Regions from separate parts of the Pseudoduganella aquatica genome, predicted to be linked through region 3. Evidence: riboswitches for the same ligand, from Rfam matches in the RefSeq annotation. Region 3 holds a riboswitch; each other region holds the start of a gene.
What was found. A riboswitch is a leader RNA that binds a small molecule or an ion and turns the genes downstream of it on or off. The one in region 3 is predicted to bind cobalamin.
Positions count from the first base shown of each region.

Region 1: linked by a shared signal. The riboswitch ahead of KT882_RS30440 (TonB-dependent receptor plug domain-containing protein) and the one ahead of KT882_RS21130 (CoA-acylating methylmalonate-semialdehyde dehydrogenase) in region 3 are both predicted to bind cobalamin.
Region 2: linked by a shared signal. The riboswitch ahead of KT882_RS02295 (cobaltochelatase subunit CobN) and the one ahead of KT882_RS21130 (CoA-acylating methylmalonate-semialdehyde dehydrogenase) in region 3 are both predicted to bind cobalamin.
Region 4: linked by a shared signal. The riboswitch ahead of KT882_RS09375 (TonB-dependent receptor) and the one ahead of KT882_RS21130 (CoA-acylating methylmalonate-semialdehyde dehydrogenase) in region 3 are both predicted to bind cobalamin.

Region 1 covers NZ_CP086370.1:6,812,429-6,816,201, forward strand. The annotation lists gene cobT (nicotinate-nucleotide--dimethylbenzimidazole phosphoribosyltransferase) at 1-793, shown strand, start outside; gene KT882_RS30430 (adenosylcobinamide-GDP ribazoletransferase) at 806-1,588, shown strand; gene KT882_RS30435 (histidine phosphatase family protein) at 1,588-2,163, shown strand; cobalamin riboswitch at 2,169-2,397, shown strand; gene KT882_RS30440 (TonB-dependent receptor plug domain-containing protein) at 2,464-3,773, shown strand, end outside.
Region 2 covers NZ_CP086370.1:508,975-512,747, forward strand. The annotation lists gene KT882_RS02285 (DCC1-like thiol-disulfide oxidoreductase family protein) at 1-160, opposite strand, end outside; gene KT882_RS02290 (hypothetical protein) at 132-1,646, opposite strand; cobalamin riboswitch at 1,860-2,077, shown strand; gene KT882_RS02295 (cobaltochelatase subunit CobN) at 2,145-3,773, shown strand, end outside.
Region 3 covers NZ_CP086370.1:4,735,408-4,739,180, forward strand. The annotation lists gene KT882_RS21120 (MFS transporter) at 1-66, shown strand, start outside; gene KT882_RS21125 (serine hydrolase domain-containing protein) at 113-1,288, shown strand; cobalamin riboswitch at 1,319-1,535, shown strand; gene KT882_RS21130 (CoA-acylating methylmalonate-semialdehyde dehydrogenase) at 1,685-3,190, shown strand; gene KT882_RS21135 (acyl-CoA dehydrogenase family protein) at 3,201-3,773, shown strand, end outside.
Region 4 covers NZ_CP086370.1:2,128,560-2,132,332, forward strand. The annotation lists gene KT882_RS09370 (M1 family metallopeptidase) at 1-1,756, opposite strand, end outside; cobalamin riboswitch at 1,818-2,071, shown strand; gene KT882_RS09375 (TonB-dependent receptor) at 2,139-3,773, shown strand, end outside.

The DNA.
Region 1 (3,773 bases), 2.1 Mb from region 3:
GCAGATGGTGGAGAACTTCCTGGCCGAGGGCGCGGCGATCAATGTGTTTGCAAAACAGATGGGCTGCGCGCTGCACGTGGTGGACGCGGGCGTGAACCATGACTTCGGCCCGCGCGGCGGCCTGCACGACCGCAAGGTGGCGCACGGCACGCGCAACTTTGCGCAGGAGCCGGCCATGACGGCGGAGCAATGCGCCATCGCGCTGGAGCACGGCAAAGCGCTCGCTGCGGGCCTGCCGGGCAATGTGCTGGGCTTCGGGGAGATGGGCATAGGGAACACCACTGCCGCCGCCGCGCTGATGCACAGGCTGACCGGCATCCCTGCGGCGCAATGCGTGGGCGCGGGCACGGGCTTGTCCGCCGGCGGCGTACTGCACAAGCAGCGCGTTATCGAAGCGGCGGCCGAAAAACATGCCGGCACCACCGCGCCGCTGGAAGCGCTGGCGGCGTTTGGGGGATTCGAGATCGCCATGATGGCGGGCGCCATGCTGAAGGCGGCCGAGCTGCGCAAGGTACTGCTGATCGACGGCTTTATCGTCACCAGCGCGCTGCTGGTTGCGGCGCGCCTGCAGCCTGCGATTCTCGACTACTGCGTGTTCGCGCACTGCTCCGACGAAAGCGGCCATAAGCTGATGCTGGAGAACCTGGGCGCGCGTCCGCTGCTGAACCTGGGCCTGCGCCTGGGCGAAGGCACCGGCAGCGCGCTGGCCCTGCCGCTGCTGCATGCGGCGGTGAATTTCGTGAACCAGATGGCGACCTTTGAGTCGGCTCAGGTCAGCGAGAAGTCAGAGTAAATCCGCGCCGCCATGCATCAGCTCCGCCTGTTCTTTATCGCGCTGCAGTTCTTCACGCGCCTGCCCATTCCGCGCTGGGTGGGCTTTGAGCCATCCTGGCTGCACCATGCGTCGCGCTACTTCCCGCTCGTGGGGCTGGTGGTGGCGGCCATCGCTGCGGCGGTGTATGCGGCGGCGGCTTGGGTCTTTCCCGCTCCGGTGGCGGTGCTGCTGGCGACGGCGGCCGGCATCTACGCCACCGGCGCCTTCCATGAAGACGGCTTTGCCGATATGTGCGACGGCTTTGGCGGCGGCATGACGCCCGAGCGCGTGCTTGAGATCATGAAGGACTCGCGCATAGGCGCTTATGGCGCCATCGGCACCATCTGCCTGCTGGCGGTGAAGTGCACGGCGCTGGCCATGCTGCCGCCCGCCGTGGCGGTGGCCGCGCTGTTCCTTGCGCATCCGCTTTCCCGGCTAGCCGCCACCTCGCTGATCTGGCGCATGGAATACGCGCGCGCCGAGGGCAAGGCCAAGCCCATGGCGCAGGAAATGAGCGGTGCGGAATTCAGCATTGCGTGCGCCTGCGCCGCGCTGCCTGCGGCGCTCATCGGCTGGATGGGATGGCTGCCCTGGCTTTCCATAGGCGCGGCAACGCTGGCGGCGCTGGCCGCCGCCGTCTGGCTGGGCCGCAAATTCAAGCGCCGCATCGGCGGCTATACGGGCGACTGCCTGGGCGCGGTGCAGCAACTTGCCGAAGTGCTGATCTATCTCTGCGTGCTGGCCGGGCTGGGCCACGGCGGATGGCAAGCTTGATGCGCCTGATCCTGGTACGCCATCCGCAACCGCTGGTGGCGCCGGGCGTTTGCTACGGCAGCAGCGACCTGCCAGCAGCGCCGGACGATATCGTGCGCGTGCACACCGCGCTGCTGGCCAGCGCCAGCATTCCTCCCGGGACGCCTGTCTACGCCAGTCCTTTGCAGCGCTGCGCTGTGCTGGCAGGCCGCCTTGGCGCCCATACGCTGGACGCGCGCCTGGCCGAAATGGATTTCGGCGCCTGGGAGCTGCGCAGCTGGGACGATATTCCGCGCGCCGAGGTGGATGCCTGGGCGGCGGACCTCGCGAACTACCGTCCCGGTGGCGGGGAAAACGTGCTGCAAGTGGCGGCGCGCGTGGCGGCGTTCAGGGCGGAGCTGCTGGACCAGCGCCAGCACGAGGACCAGCATCCGCAATCCGCCATCATCTGCCATGCCGGCACCATCCGCGTGCTGATGGCGCTTGAAGCGGGCCTGAAAGCCGGCCTCCCTCTCGACGAAATCGCGCTGCGGGCCGCCGCCGCGCCGCACAAAATCGCTTACGGCGAAACTGTCATTTTGGAAGCTGTCGCCTGAAGCCGATATAATGGCGGCGTTTTGGTGCCCGCGCGCATGTCCATGCGCGCAGTTAAACGGGAAACACGACGCCGCTCCCCACAAGGAAAACGGCCAACGTGTGCTGCCCCCGCAACGGTAAACAAGTGTCGCCCACAGCGACAAGCTGCCTCCTTAAGACCACTGTGCTTTGCATGGGAAGGTGAGACAGTTCAACTTGCGAGCCCGGATACCGGCCAAAGCAGGTGGATGCGCTGCGCGCATCTGTTCAATCCAGCCCACGGGGAAGTAGGCTGGTTGCATACTATACAAAGAAATAATATGAGCTCTCCTGTAATCCGGCATGCGGCCGCCACGTCGCTTGCGCTGGCTATTCCTATGGCCGCCTCGATGACTGTTGCCGCGCCTGCCCACGCCCAGACCATCACCCCAGACAGCGTGATCGTCACCGCCACCCGCTCGCCGCAGCTGCAGCGCGACGTGCTGAGCGACATCGTCACCCTGGGCGCGGAAGAAATCGCGCGCTCCGGCGCCGGCTCCATCACCGACCTGCTGCAGCGCCAGCGCGGCATCGAGATCTCCCGCAACGGCGGCCCCGGCACCAATTCCAGCGTGTTCCTGCGCGGCGCCAACGCCAACCAGACCGTGGTGCTGGTGGACGGCGTGCGCATCGGCTCCCTGTCGTCCGGCACGGCCAGCTGGTCCGGCATTCCGCTGCAGGCGATCGACCGCGTTGAAATCGTCTACGGCCCCATGAGCTCCCTGTATGGCGCCGACGCCATAGGCGGCGTCATACAGATCTTCACGAAAAAGGGCGCAGGCCCGCAGACCGTGTCGGCCTCGCTCGGCGCCGGCAGCGACAAGACGCGCAAATTTGACGCCAGCATCTTCGGCGCCACCGCAGGCGACAACAGCTTCAGCTACGCGCTCAGCGCCGGCAAGGAAAAATCGGACGGCTTCTCCGCCACCAAGCCTGGCAGCACCAGCTACAACGCCGACGACGATGGCTACGACCGCGTAAGCACCTCCGGCCAGTTCGGCTTCCAGGTCGCCAAGGGCCATGACCTGGGCCTGGTTTTCCTGAACAGCCGCACCGACGGCCAGTTCGACAGCGGCGCCAGCCGCTACGACACGCGCAGCCAGACCAAGCTGTCCAACATCGGCGTGTTCAGCAAGAACCAGCTGGCAGCCAACTGGCACAGCACCGTGCAAGTGGCCAAGGCAGAAGACACCTCGGTCTCCGACACCGGCGTGGCCAGCGCCTACAGCCGCATCGAAAGCAAGCAGACCGACGCCACCTGGCAGAATGACATCCGCATCGGCGAAGACACCCTGCAAGTGCTGTTCGGCCACCGCGAAGAAGAGGTGGTGTCCGGTACCACGCCTGCGCTGGGCAAGGTCCGCAAGACCGATTCCTACGCCGGCGCCTACAGCCTGAAGCGCGGCGCGCACCTGGCCACGTTCGGCCTGCGCGCGGACGACAGCTCGCAGTACGGCACCAAGACCACCGGCTCGGCCGGCTACGGCTATCGCTTCAGCAACGCGCTGCGCGCCAGCGCCAGCTACGCCACCAGCTTCCGCGCGCCGACCTTCAATGAGCTTTACTACCCGGGCTTCGGCTACGAGAACAA
Region 2 (3,773 bases), 2.6 Mb from region 3:
CGAGTACAGGCCGGGCGCGCGCATCGACCAGGTGCACCGGACCGGCGGACTCGCGCAGCTTGAGCACCTGCACATAGCTGGCACAGAACGGGCACTCGCCGTCGTACACAATCACCAGGCCGCCGGGATACTCAGCCTGCAAGGCCGATACGATATTCATTGTGATAGACCTTTCGCTTCAGGGCGCCGCTGTCCGGGTCGAGACATACCGACTCTACCACCAGCCGATACGCGTCCACGCTGCGCATGTCGACGCCCGCAAATGCATGCTCCACCGACGGCGCGCTCCAGAAATGATGGGGGTAGAGCTGGTTCGACCAGCGCCCGTCCGGCCCCGTCTTGCCGAGCACCTGGCGGTGAAAGCCCCGGATAAAGGCCGACAGCGCCGCGCCGTTCCAGGCCGCGCCTGCAGCGGGCGCCGAACTGCTGAAATCGCAGCGGTAGGACTGGCGCAACACGGCGGAGGACAAGGTGCCGCCGTTGGTGGCCGTGGGCAGGTAGTTCCCCGGCGGCAGGCCAAAGCTCATGTGCGCTATCGGATAGGAATAAAAGCCGAACGCGGTCGACGGCACCCGCGCTGTGCCGCCGTCCTTCTGCATCACTTCAAAATACACTTCGTTGACGGCCAGGCTGTCATACCAGCCCAGCCTGGCGACATGCGCGAACAGCGGCGACAGCGCAATGGCGAGCGCGCCCGCGGCGCCCGTGCGCCAGTTGAACGCGCTGCGCGGCAGCTGCGACGCCGCAGCGATGATGGACAGGTTCACCATGAACCAGGTCCAGAAATTCGCGCCGACCAGGACAAAAATCCCGAGATGCATCAGGTCGAACAAGGCGAACTGCAGCAGCAGCAGGCGCCGGTTGGAGAACACCAGTATGGCCGACAGCTGGATCAGGAAAACGCCCACCGCGAACGGCCGCCCCACCAGCTGCAGCAGGCTGGACACCGCACCGGTAAGCGCCGTCCAGTCGCCCCATAGCAGCTGCTTGTTATGCAGCGCGATGTGATAGATGTTGCGGTTTTCGTTGTTCAGCACCCAGTCCAGCACACCGCCATCCAGGTTGCCCTTGGCCAGCGAGGAATAGAAATAGTTCGCGGCCTGCATGGCGATGGCGATGAACAGCACGGTCCAGTAGGGCGCCGCGCCAGCCAGGTGCTTGCGGCACGCAGGCCATGCGCGCTTGACCAGCTCCAGCGCAAGCAGCGATACGGCCAGGTAGGCCGGCAGCTGTATCAGCGGATAGACGTCGAGCAGCGTCTCGTAGGGAAAGCCGGTGATATAGCCCGCCGCATGCTTGATCCAGTAGACGTAGAAGCCGCAGTACAGCAGCCAGGCCGGGCGTTGCATGGCCAGCAGCGCCGCCAGTCCCGCGCTTAGCCATGCGGCGGACAGCATGAACTGGCTCCAGCCATTGAAGTCATGCGCAATCGCCGGGACCGAAGGGTAGAGCAGGATGCTGTAAAGGCCGCAGGCAATGCCCAGGCCGCGCATGAGCGTGCGCAGCGGCCGGGGCGCCGCTTCGTAGGTCATGCCGGACGCCGCAATGCAGAAGGCCAGCACGGCCAAGAGCGCCAGCAGCGTGGCGGAAGGATAGCTGCGCAGCAGGCCCAGGGCCAGCCAGTGGCCCTGTAGCAGGACGGCCAAAACACGGCCACCGCCAGCAGGGTGGGCCAGTTTGCGGCCGGTTCAATCTCCGCCCCGGGCGGGGCGATGGCGCTGCAAGTGGACGGTTTCATGGCCTACCTTTTCCATGCGGTGCAAAAACCATAATGCGCATGGTCGCGCGCGTCCAGCGCGACGAAGGGGTTTCATGACCTTGCTCAAATTTGTTCAATGTAGACGCCGGGTACGGTAGAATCGCGGCATTACGTGAATGGTGCCCTCCCGCTTGTCGGCTGGAGGGTGAAACGGGAAGCCGGTGACGCGCGCGATTTTCATTGCGGGCCAGTCCGGCGCAGCCCCCGCTGCTGTAAGCCTGACGACTTTGACCGAACGCCACTGTGCATTGCACGGGAAGGCAGGGTCAGGGAAGGATGAAGGCCAGCCAGAAGACCGGCCAGTCACGAAGATTGTGCAAAACCCGGGGTGTGGTTTTTCCTGTTTTCCTGCGCGCCTGGCGCGCAGTCACTGCTAAAGTTCAAATTGGGCACTTCCATACTCCTGCGGCTAGCCGCAGCGCTGCTGTGCGCCTGCGCTTGTGCGCACGCGCCTGCGGCCAATCTGTTCGCCATCGTCACCGAGCGCGCCGCGCCGGCCGCCATCGAGGCCGCGCACCGCCATCTGGCCAGCCATCCCGGCGACCGCATCGTGCTGCGCACGCCGGCCCAGTGGATGGCCGCCAGCGAACGAGACGCCGGCCTCTGGATCAAGCAGGCCGACAGCGTGCTGGCCGTGTCCTTGTTCGGCGACCCCGCGCGCCGCCTGAAGGACGCCTTGCCGCGCAACCTCCGCGCGCAGACCGCCGTGCTGGCCTTCAATGGCGAAGCGAGCCTGAGCCTGATGAGCCGCGACGGGCGTGCCAGCCTGCAGGCCTTTTCGCCGGACACGCTGCGCGAACTGTCCTCCGAAGCGCCGCCGCCCGCCGCCCTGAAAGCCGCGCAGGCCGACCCCGCCGCGAGCCGCTGGCTGGCGGCGCGCCAGGTTTGGCAGGCGGGCGGCGTGGACAACACGGCGGCGCTGTTCGCGCATCTTCTCAATCCGGCCATGAAGCTTGCGGACCCGCAGCCTGAACCAACGCTGCGCGTGCGCGTGGGCCAGCGCGAGCTGACCGATGCGCAGGCCTGGGGCAAGGCTGCGCAGCTCGGCCTGAAGGCGCAGCCCACCGTGGTGGTGCTGGACCTGTCCAATATGGATAGCGTGGTTCCCGCCGCCGTGTGCCGGCAGATTGAACAGCGCGGCCAGCCCTGCGTGCAGGTGCTCACGCGCTGGGGCGGCGCCTCGCGCGAGGCGCTGGAGCGCCTGCCCGAGCTGGTCGCACCGGCCCAGCCGGCGGCGCTGGTGGTGTTGCAGGACTTTGTGGTGGGCGCGGCCGAAGGGCGAGAAGCGGTCACCGAAGCGTTCAAGCGGCTCAATGTGCCGGTCTTCAAGGCCATCCGCCTGTCCGACCGTAGCGCCGTGCAATGGCGCTTGTCGCCGGACGGCCTGCCGCCGGACTCGGTGCAGTACCGCGTGGCGCTGCCGGAGCTGCAGGGCATAGGCCAGCCCATCGTGGTGGCGGCCCTGGGCCAGCCGCAGCGCGACAAGCAGACCGGCATAGAAAACCGTCCGCCGGTGGTGCTGGCCGACGAAGCCGGGCGCCTGGGCGCGCGCGTGAGCCGCTGGCTGGCGCTGCGCGTGAAGGCCAACCGCGACAAGCGCGTGGCGCTGATCTATTACAACCACCCGCCGGGCCGCCAGAACATCGGCGCGGATAATCTGGACGTGCCGGCCTCGCTGTTCGACATGCTCAATGCGATGAAGGCGGCGGGCTACAGCACCGGCCCGCTGCCGGAATCGCCGCAGGCGCTGCTGGACATGATCATGGCGCACGGCGTGAACCTGCCGGAGGATCGCGCCGCCCTGCGTGAACTGAGCGGCACCGTGAACAGCGTGAGCGCGGCCGATTATGGCCGCTGGTTCGCCACGCTGCCGCCGCGCGTGCAGGGCGAAATGACCGGCGGCCTGCTGGGCCGCCTGCATGCCGACGTGCTGGAGGCCGAAGCGAACGGCGAACGCGCGCTGGGCCGCAAGCAGGCCGAGGTCATTATCAAGGAACTGCAGCATTTGGTGGAA
Region 3 (3,773 bases):
GCCGCAGCCCTGGCCTCGCTGGCCTTCTACCTGCTCGCCATCCGAGCGCAATCGCAGCGGGAGTGAGGCGCACATTGGGATATCATGTCCCGCTACTCCCGTGAGACCAGCCATGACGCCATCGCCCCGCACCGAAGCCCGCATTGCCCCGCTGCTTGCCGTCCTTGCCTTCGTCGCCATGCAGGCGCCGGCCCACGCCCAGAGCGGATGCCTGGACGTGTTCCGCAACCCGCAGCGCAGCTATCCGAACAACACGGCAAGCGCGTCGCCCGCGCCGTTGGCGCTGAGGCTGGGCGCACCGTTGAAAAGCGTCAGCTACAAGCTGCCCGGAGAAAGCGCCGCTGCGACGCTGGACGACTATCTCGGCAAATTCTGCACCACCGGCTTGCTGATACTGAAGGACCGCGACATCGTCTTTGAACGCTACCTGCAAGGCGGCGGCGCCGCCGACAAACTGCTGTCCGCATCCATGTCCAAAACGGTGCTGGCCCTGCTGGTCGGCATCGCGGTCTCGGAAGGCAAGCTCTCGCTCAGCGAACGCGTGGACGCGGTACTGCCCGACTTCAAGGACAGCGCCTTCGCCCCGGCCACCGTGGAAGACCTGCTGCGGATGACCTCGGGCGCCGCCCTGGTCAATTCATTCGAACCCGGCGCCGAAGCGGATAACCGCGCCACCAATCCCATGGTGTCGCCACGGCAGAACGTGCGCGACTACCTGCGTGGCAAGCGCGAACGCTCGTCGGCGCCCGGCACGCAGTTCCAGTACAACGGCGCGCAGACGGCCATGCTGGGAGCCATGCTGCGCCAGCGCGTCGGCATGGATCTCACCAGCTACCTGGAGCAGAAGCTCTGGATCCCCATGGGCGCGGAAAGCAGCGCGCACTGGATCAAGAACCAGAACGGCGAAGAAGGCGTGCAAGGCCAGTTCGCCGCCACCTTGCGCGACTACGCCCGGCTGGGCTACCTGGTGATGAATCAGGGCAGGATCGGCGATAAGCAGGTGGTGCCTGCGGACTGGATCGCAGCCATGACCGCGCTCCGCCCGGACAAGCCGCAGCCGCCCAGGCCGCCCTACTACGGCCTGCATACCTGGATTCCGCAGGCGGCCGGGGGCAGATCGTTTTTCTGGGGGACGAACGGGCAAAACATCTTCATCGATCCGCTGGCCAGGGTGATCATCGTCCATACCGGCAATTCACCCAAAGCGGAGTTTGACGGCAACCGCCATCTGTTCACCCTGCGCGACGCCATCGTGCGCAGCTTGAAGTCCCCGGCAAGCGATAAATGAAATTACGTTAACGTAAACGTCAATTGTTATGCTAATCTTTATTTAACAGGTGCGCCGGGCAAATTCTTGTCCGGCGTTAAACGGGAAAGTGGTCGGCGCGCTCGATGCGGTGCGCCCCCAAGCCCCTGCTGCCTCCGCAACGGTAGGCAAGTGCGGCTGCTTCATCCATGCCACTGGTCCACGAGACTGGGAAGGCGAAGCAGCAAGACTTGCAAGCCCGGATACCGGCCTGTTGATCTTCAGCGCCGCCCGCTCCATGGCGGCGCCGGGTCTGGCCACGTGCGGAAGGCGCGTGGCGGGTGCCGCGCGGCGCAAGACGCCGTCCGGCTTACTTTTGCAGACTGGCGGCGCAACACGCGCAATGACGCACGCGCCGCCCATCAAGGAAGACACACCATGGCTACTGCTATCCCTACCGTCAAACTCCTCATCAACGGCGCCCTCGTCGAGTCGCGCACCGAGCACTGGAGCGACGTCGTCAACCCCGCCACCCAGGAAGTGATCGCGCGCGTGCCGCACGCCACGCCGGACGAAATGGCGCAAGCCGCCGCCGCCGCGAAAGCCGCTTTCCAGACCTGGCGCAAAACGCCCATCGGCGCGCGCGCCCGCATCTTCCTCAAATACCAGGCGCTGATACGCGAACACATGGCGGAACTGGCCGCCCTGCTCACCGCCGAGCAAGGCAAGACCCTGGCCGACGCCGAGGGCGACATCTTCCGCGGCCTGGAAGTGGTGGAGCATGCGGCCAATATCGGCCAGCTGCAGATGGGCGAACTGGCCAGCAACGTGGCCGGCGGCGTGGACACCTACACCGTGCACCAGCCGCTGGGCGTGTGCGCCGGCATCACGCCGTTCAACTTCCCCGCCATGATCCCGCTGTGGATGTTCCCGATGGCTATCGCCTGCGGCAACACCTTCATCCTCAAGCCGTCCGAGCAGGACCCGATGGTGACCATGCGCTTGGCCGAACTGGCGCTGCAAGCCGGCATTCCGCCTGGCGTGCTCAACGTGGTGCACGGCGGCGCGGACGTGGTCAACGCCATTTGCGACCATCCGGACATCAAGGCCGTCTCCTTCGTCGGCTCCACCACGGTGGGCACGCACGTGTACCAGCGCGCCTCGCTGGCGGGCAAGCGTGCGCAGTGCATGATGGGCGCGAAGAACCACGCCATCGTGCTGCCGGACGCGCACCGCGAGCAGACCCTGAACAACCTGGCCGGCGCCGCCTTCGGCGCGGCGGGCCAGCGCTGCATGGCGCTGTCGGTGGTGATCCTGGTCGGGGAGGCGCAGCAATGGCTGCCGGAGCTGGTGAAGAAAGCGCAGACGCTCAAGATCAGCGCCGGCGCGGAACCGGGCGCCGACATCGGCCCGCTGATCTCGCGCAAGGCCAAGGCCCGCGTGCAGCAGCTCATAGGCCAGGGCATAGAGGAAGGCGCCAAGCTGGAGCTGGACGGGCGCGGCCCCGTGGTGCCCGGCTACGAGAACGGCAACTTCGTCGGCCCCACCGTGTTCTCCGGCGTCACGCGCGAGATGGCAGTCTACAAGGAGGAAATCTTCGGCCCCGTGCTGTGCGTGATGCACGCCGCCAGCCTGAAGGAAGCCATCGCCATCATCAACGCCAACCCGAACGGCAACGGCACGGCGCTGTTCACGCAGTCCGGCGCGGCGGCCCGCACTTTCGAGGAGGACGTGGACGCCGGCCAGGTCGGCATCAACGTGCCCATCCCGGTACCGGTGCCGCTGTTCTCCTTCACCGGCTCGCGCGGCTCCAAGCTGGGCGACCTTGGTCCCTACGGCAAGCAGGTGGTGGCCTTCTACACCCAGACCAAGACCATCACCGCGCGCTGGTTCGACGACGCGGCCGTGACAGCGGGCGTCAACACGACCATCTCGCTCAAGTAAGGAGGCCGTCATGGACTTCGAACTGAACGAGGACCAGCGTGCCTACCAGGACGCCGCGCGCCAGTTCGCCGCGCGCGAAATGGCCGGGCAGGCGGCGCGCTGGGACGCCGAGGGCATCTTCCCGCGCCAGACCATTGCGCATGCGGGCGAGCTGGGTTTCTGCGGCCTGTACGTGCCGCAGGCCATGGGCGGCCTGGGCCTGTCGCGCCTGGACGCCACCGTGGTGTTCGAGGAGCTGGCGCGCGCCTGCCCTTCCACCACGGCCTATCTCACAATCCACAACATGGCCAGCGCCATGATCGCGCAGTGGGCGCAGCCCGAAGTGCGGGAGGAATGGATAGGGGACCTGGCCTCCGGCCGCAAGCTGGCCTCCTACTGCCTGACGGAACCCGGCGCCGGCTCGGACGCGGCCTCGCTGACCACGTCCGCCGTGCTGGAGGACGGCGACTACGTCATCACCGGCGGCAAGGCCTTCATCTCCGGCGCGGGCGCGACGGACGCGCTGGTGGTGATGGCGCGCACCGGCAGTGCGGGCGCGGGCGGCATTTCGGCCTTCCTGGTGCCTGCCGGCAGCGCGGGCGTC
Region 4 (3,773 bases), 2.6 Mb from region 3:
GCAGCACTTCTTCGCTGCTGATGGACTGCACGCGGTCGTCCACCTTGCCGGTGCGGTAGACCTGCTGCGCGAACACGCGCTCCACCAGCGCGCGCTGGCCGCTGGCCTGGGCCAGCGTTTCGCGCAGGTCGGCGGTGCTGGGGTGGCGGAAGCGCCAGCGCTGGTAGTATTCCTTGAAGGCCTGCTCGGTGGCCTGCTTGCCCAGCTGCGCTTCCAGGTCGTGGAAGATGGTGGCGCTGCGGTTGTAGGCCGGGCCTATGCCTTGCAGGCGCGTGTACGCGTTCTGGCCGGCGGGGTCGGCCGGGTTCTCGCGCACCGCGCCGCCCAGTTCAAAGTGGAAGCCGTCAAAGCCGGGCGACACGCCGATGGCGCGCAGCCAGCGCGGCGCCGGATGCAGCAGCTGCCCGCGTTCGCGCGCCATGCGCATATTCCAGTATTCGTTCAGGCCTTCGTCCAGCATCGGTTCCTCGAATTCATTGGAGGCGAGGATGCCGTAGAAGTAGCCGTGTCCGAATTCGTGGATGTTGACCAGGTCCAGCTCGAATTCCTGGCGCGATTTCGGATCCACCGTGGCGTAGCTGTCGGCGGTGTAGAAGGTCGGATACTCCATGCCCGCCGCCTCGCTTGCGTTATGCGGAGGCAGCACCACGGTCAGCGTCTTGTAGGGATAGGGGCCCAGCGTTTTGGAGTAGTAGGTGAGCGCGTCCTGCGCGGCTTTCAGCGATGGCGCGGCGCTGGCCGCGAACTCCGGCATGTAGAGCACCTTGATGCTGACCGGCGGACTGCCCGCGCCGCTCCAGCTGCCCATCAGCGGCGCTGCGTAGCGCTTGTCCGCTGTCCAGGCGAAATCGTGCACGTCGCCCTGGACGTAGTGGTGCGTGAGCATGCCGTTCTTTTCCACCGGCGCGCCTTGCAGCTCGCCGGTGGCGCCCACCGTGTAGTCCTTGGGCACGGTGAGTTTGACGTCGTAGCTGCCGAAGTCCGCGTAGAACTCTGACTCGGCGTGGTATTCGTGCACATTCCAGCGCGGCCTGGTGGCGCCGCGTTCTCCCGCCAGTTCCAGCACGCCTATCTTGGGGAACCATTGCGCCACCAGGTGGAAGCTGCCGAAGTACCCGCTGCGCGCGAGCAGCCGTGGCAGCTGGCTGTGGAAGTCGATATCGAGCGTGGTGGAGGCGCCGGCCTGCACCGGCTGCGGCAGGTCCAGCCGCACCACGGTGCGGTCGCTGGCCGGGCCGCCGTCCGGCTGCACGAAGGACTGTTCCACCTTGGCGCCGCCTTGCGTCACGCTGCGCAGGTTGATGTGGCCCCATTCGCCTTCTCTGGGATCGCGGCTGAACATGCCGCCGCCGCTGGCGCGGTGCTCGGTGAAGAAGGTGGTGCCCGCATGCTCGAAGGCGTTCAGGTAGAGGTGCAGGTAGACCGTACGCACCGGATGCGCGCTGCGGTTGCGCCAGGTGAGCTGCTGCTTGCCGTCCACGGTGTGCTTGTCCGGGTCCAGCGTGGCGGCTATCTTGTAGTCCACCACGCGGTCGGACAGGGTGGGTTCGCTGCCGGTGCGCGGGCCGCCCCAGGCGTCCGGCGCGCTGGGCGCGGCCACGGCGCCTGCCTGCGCGGGGGCGAAGGGGATGCCGGTGTCCGTGTACGGCTCGGGGATGGCGATGACCTGGACTTGCGCCAGCGCCAGCACGGCCAGCGTGGCGGCGGCGAGGGCGGCAAGGACGATGGCTGGCTTGCGGTAGGAGTGTGCGTTCATGGCGCCACTATAACGAAGCACGTAATTATTTGCCAACAAAATCATCCATACGGGGCCGGGAGTATAATGGCGGCGTTTTGGTGCCCGCGTCCATGCCCTTGGACGCAGTTAAACGGGAAACACAAGGCAGCCGGCGCTTTTTGGCAGCGCGGCGGCCAAGGTGTGCTGCCCCCGCAACGGTACGCAAGCGCCGCGCTTCTGCAATGCATGCGCGGCAGGCTGGATCGACAACCACTGCGCAGGCCAGTCCCGCGCCGGAAGGTGATCCCGTCCCGTCTTGCCAGCCCGGATACCGGCCAAACAGGTGAAAGCGCCGAAAGCCTTTCGTTGAATCCGGCCTGCGGGGACGCAGGCGGATGCTCACTACGCATAAAAGTACAACATGACCTTCTCGAATTCTAGCCGCGCGCCGGCTTCGTCGCCGCTGGCGCTTGCCGTGGCGCTGTGCTTCTCCGCCGCTATCGTTTCTTCCTCCGCCATGGCGCAAACCCAGATCGCGGGCGATGCCCTGGCCGCCGTTGTGGTGACCGGCGCGCGCTTCGACAGCGATCCGTCGCTGCTGCCCATCGGCGCCACCGTCATCAGCGCGGCCGAGATCCGCCGCGCCGGCGTGAGCGACGTGAACCAGGCCATCCGCAAGATCGGCGGCGTGCTGGGCCACCAGAGCCTGGACGGCAGCCCGGACTTCGCGCTGGACCTGCGCGGCTTCGGCACCAACAGCAGCCAGAACATGGTGGTGCTGCTGGACGGCGTGCGGCTGTCCGAGAACGAACTGAGCTCGGCCATCCTGTCGACCATCCCGGTTGATTCGGTTGAACGCATCGAGATCACGCGCGGCGGCAGCAGCGTGCTGTTCGGCGACGGCGCCACCGGCGGCGTGATCCAGATCATCACCAAGCGCCCCGGTGCGCGCAATGCCGGCACGCACGGCAGCGTGTACGCCGAAGTGGGCCAGTTCGGCCTGCGCGAAGGCCGCGCGGCGCTGACCCACAGCACCGGCGACTGGGCCTTCGACCTGTCCGGCGGCGCGCTGGACACCGACAACTACCGCGACAACAACGCCTTCAAATCGCGCAGCGTGAACGCCGGCTCGCAAGTGGGCTTTACCGACGGCCGCGCCGGCGTGCGCCTGTCGAGCACCCGCCAGGACTCGCGCTTCGCCGGATCGCTGAGCCAGGCCCAGTTCGACGCCAACCCGCGCCAGGCCGCCACGCCGAAGGACTTCGGCGCCCTCGATAGCGACCGCTTCACCGCCTTCGTCGAAGCCAAGCGCGCGGGCTACGACCTGGCCGCCGAGCTGTCGCACCGCCGCAAGGAGCTGGAAGCGACCTACTTCCACGGCACCACGTCCTCCGTGCTGGACTACGAAAGCAAGCAGACCCAGTTCTCGCCGCGCGTGCGCAAGCTGGGCCAGTTCGGCGGCGTGCTGAACGAAGCGGTGGCGGGCGTGGACTTCATCGACTGGACCCGCGAGCAGAAGGGCTCCAGCCCGAGCAAGGCCACGCAGAAATCCAAGGCGCTGTACCTGCGCGACGAAGTCAAGTGGGACGCTTTCCGCCTGGCCGCAGGCGTGCGCCGCGAGCTGTTCGAGAAGACCAACGCCGATCCGTCGCCTTGGTCGGTTGCCAACTACGACGTGACCCAGGGCGTGAACGCCTGGGACGTGCAGGGCAGCTACGCGCTGTCGTCGAAAGCCACGCTGCACGCGAAGGCCGGCCACAGCTACCGCGTGGCCAATGCCGATGAAAACGGCTACACCCTGGTGCCCAACACCGTGCTGCAGCCGCAGACCTCGCATGACCTGGAACTGGGCACCAGCTACACCGACGGCGGCGCCAAGCTGTCGGCGCGCGTGTTCCGCCACGAGCTGCGCAACGAGATCTACTACGATCCGACCGCCGGCGCGTTCGGCTTTGGCGCCAACACCAACCTGGCGCCGACCAAGCGCCAGGGCTTCGAGCTGGACGCGAGCGCCGAGCTGGCGCGCGACTGGACGCTGAGCGGCCACTACCAGCGC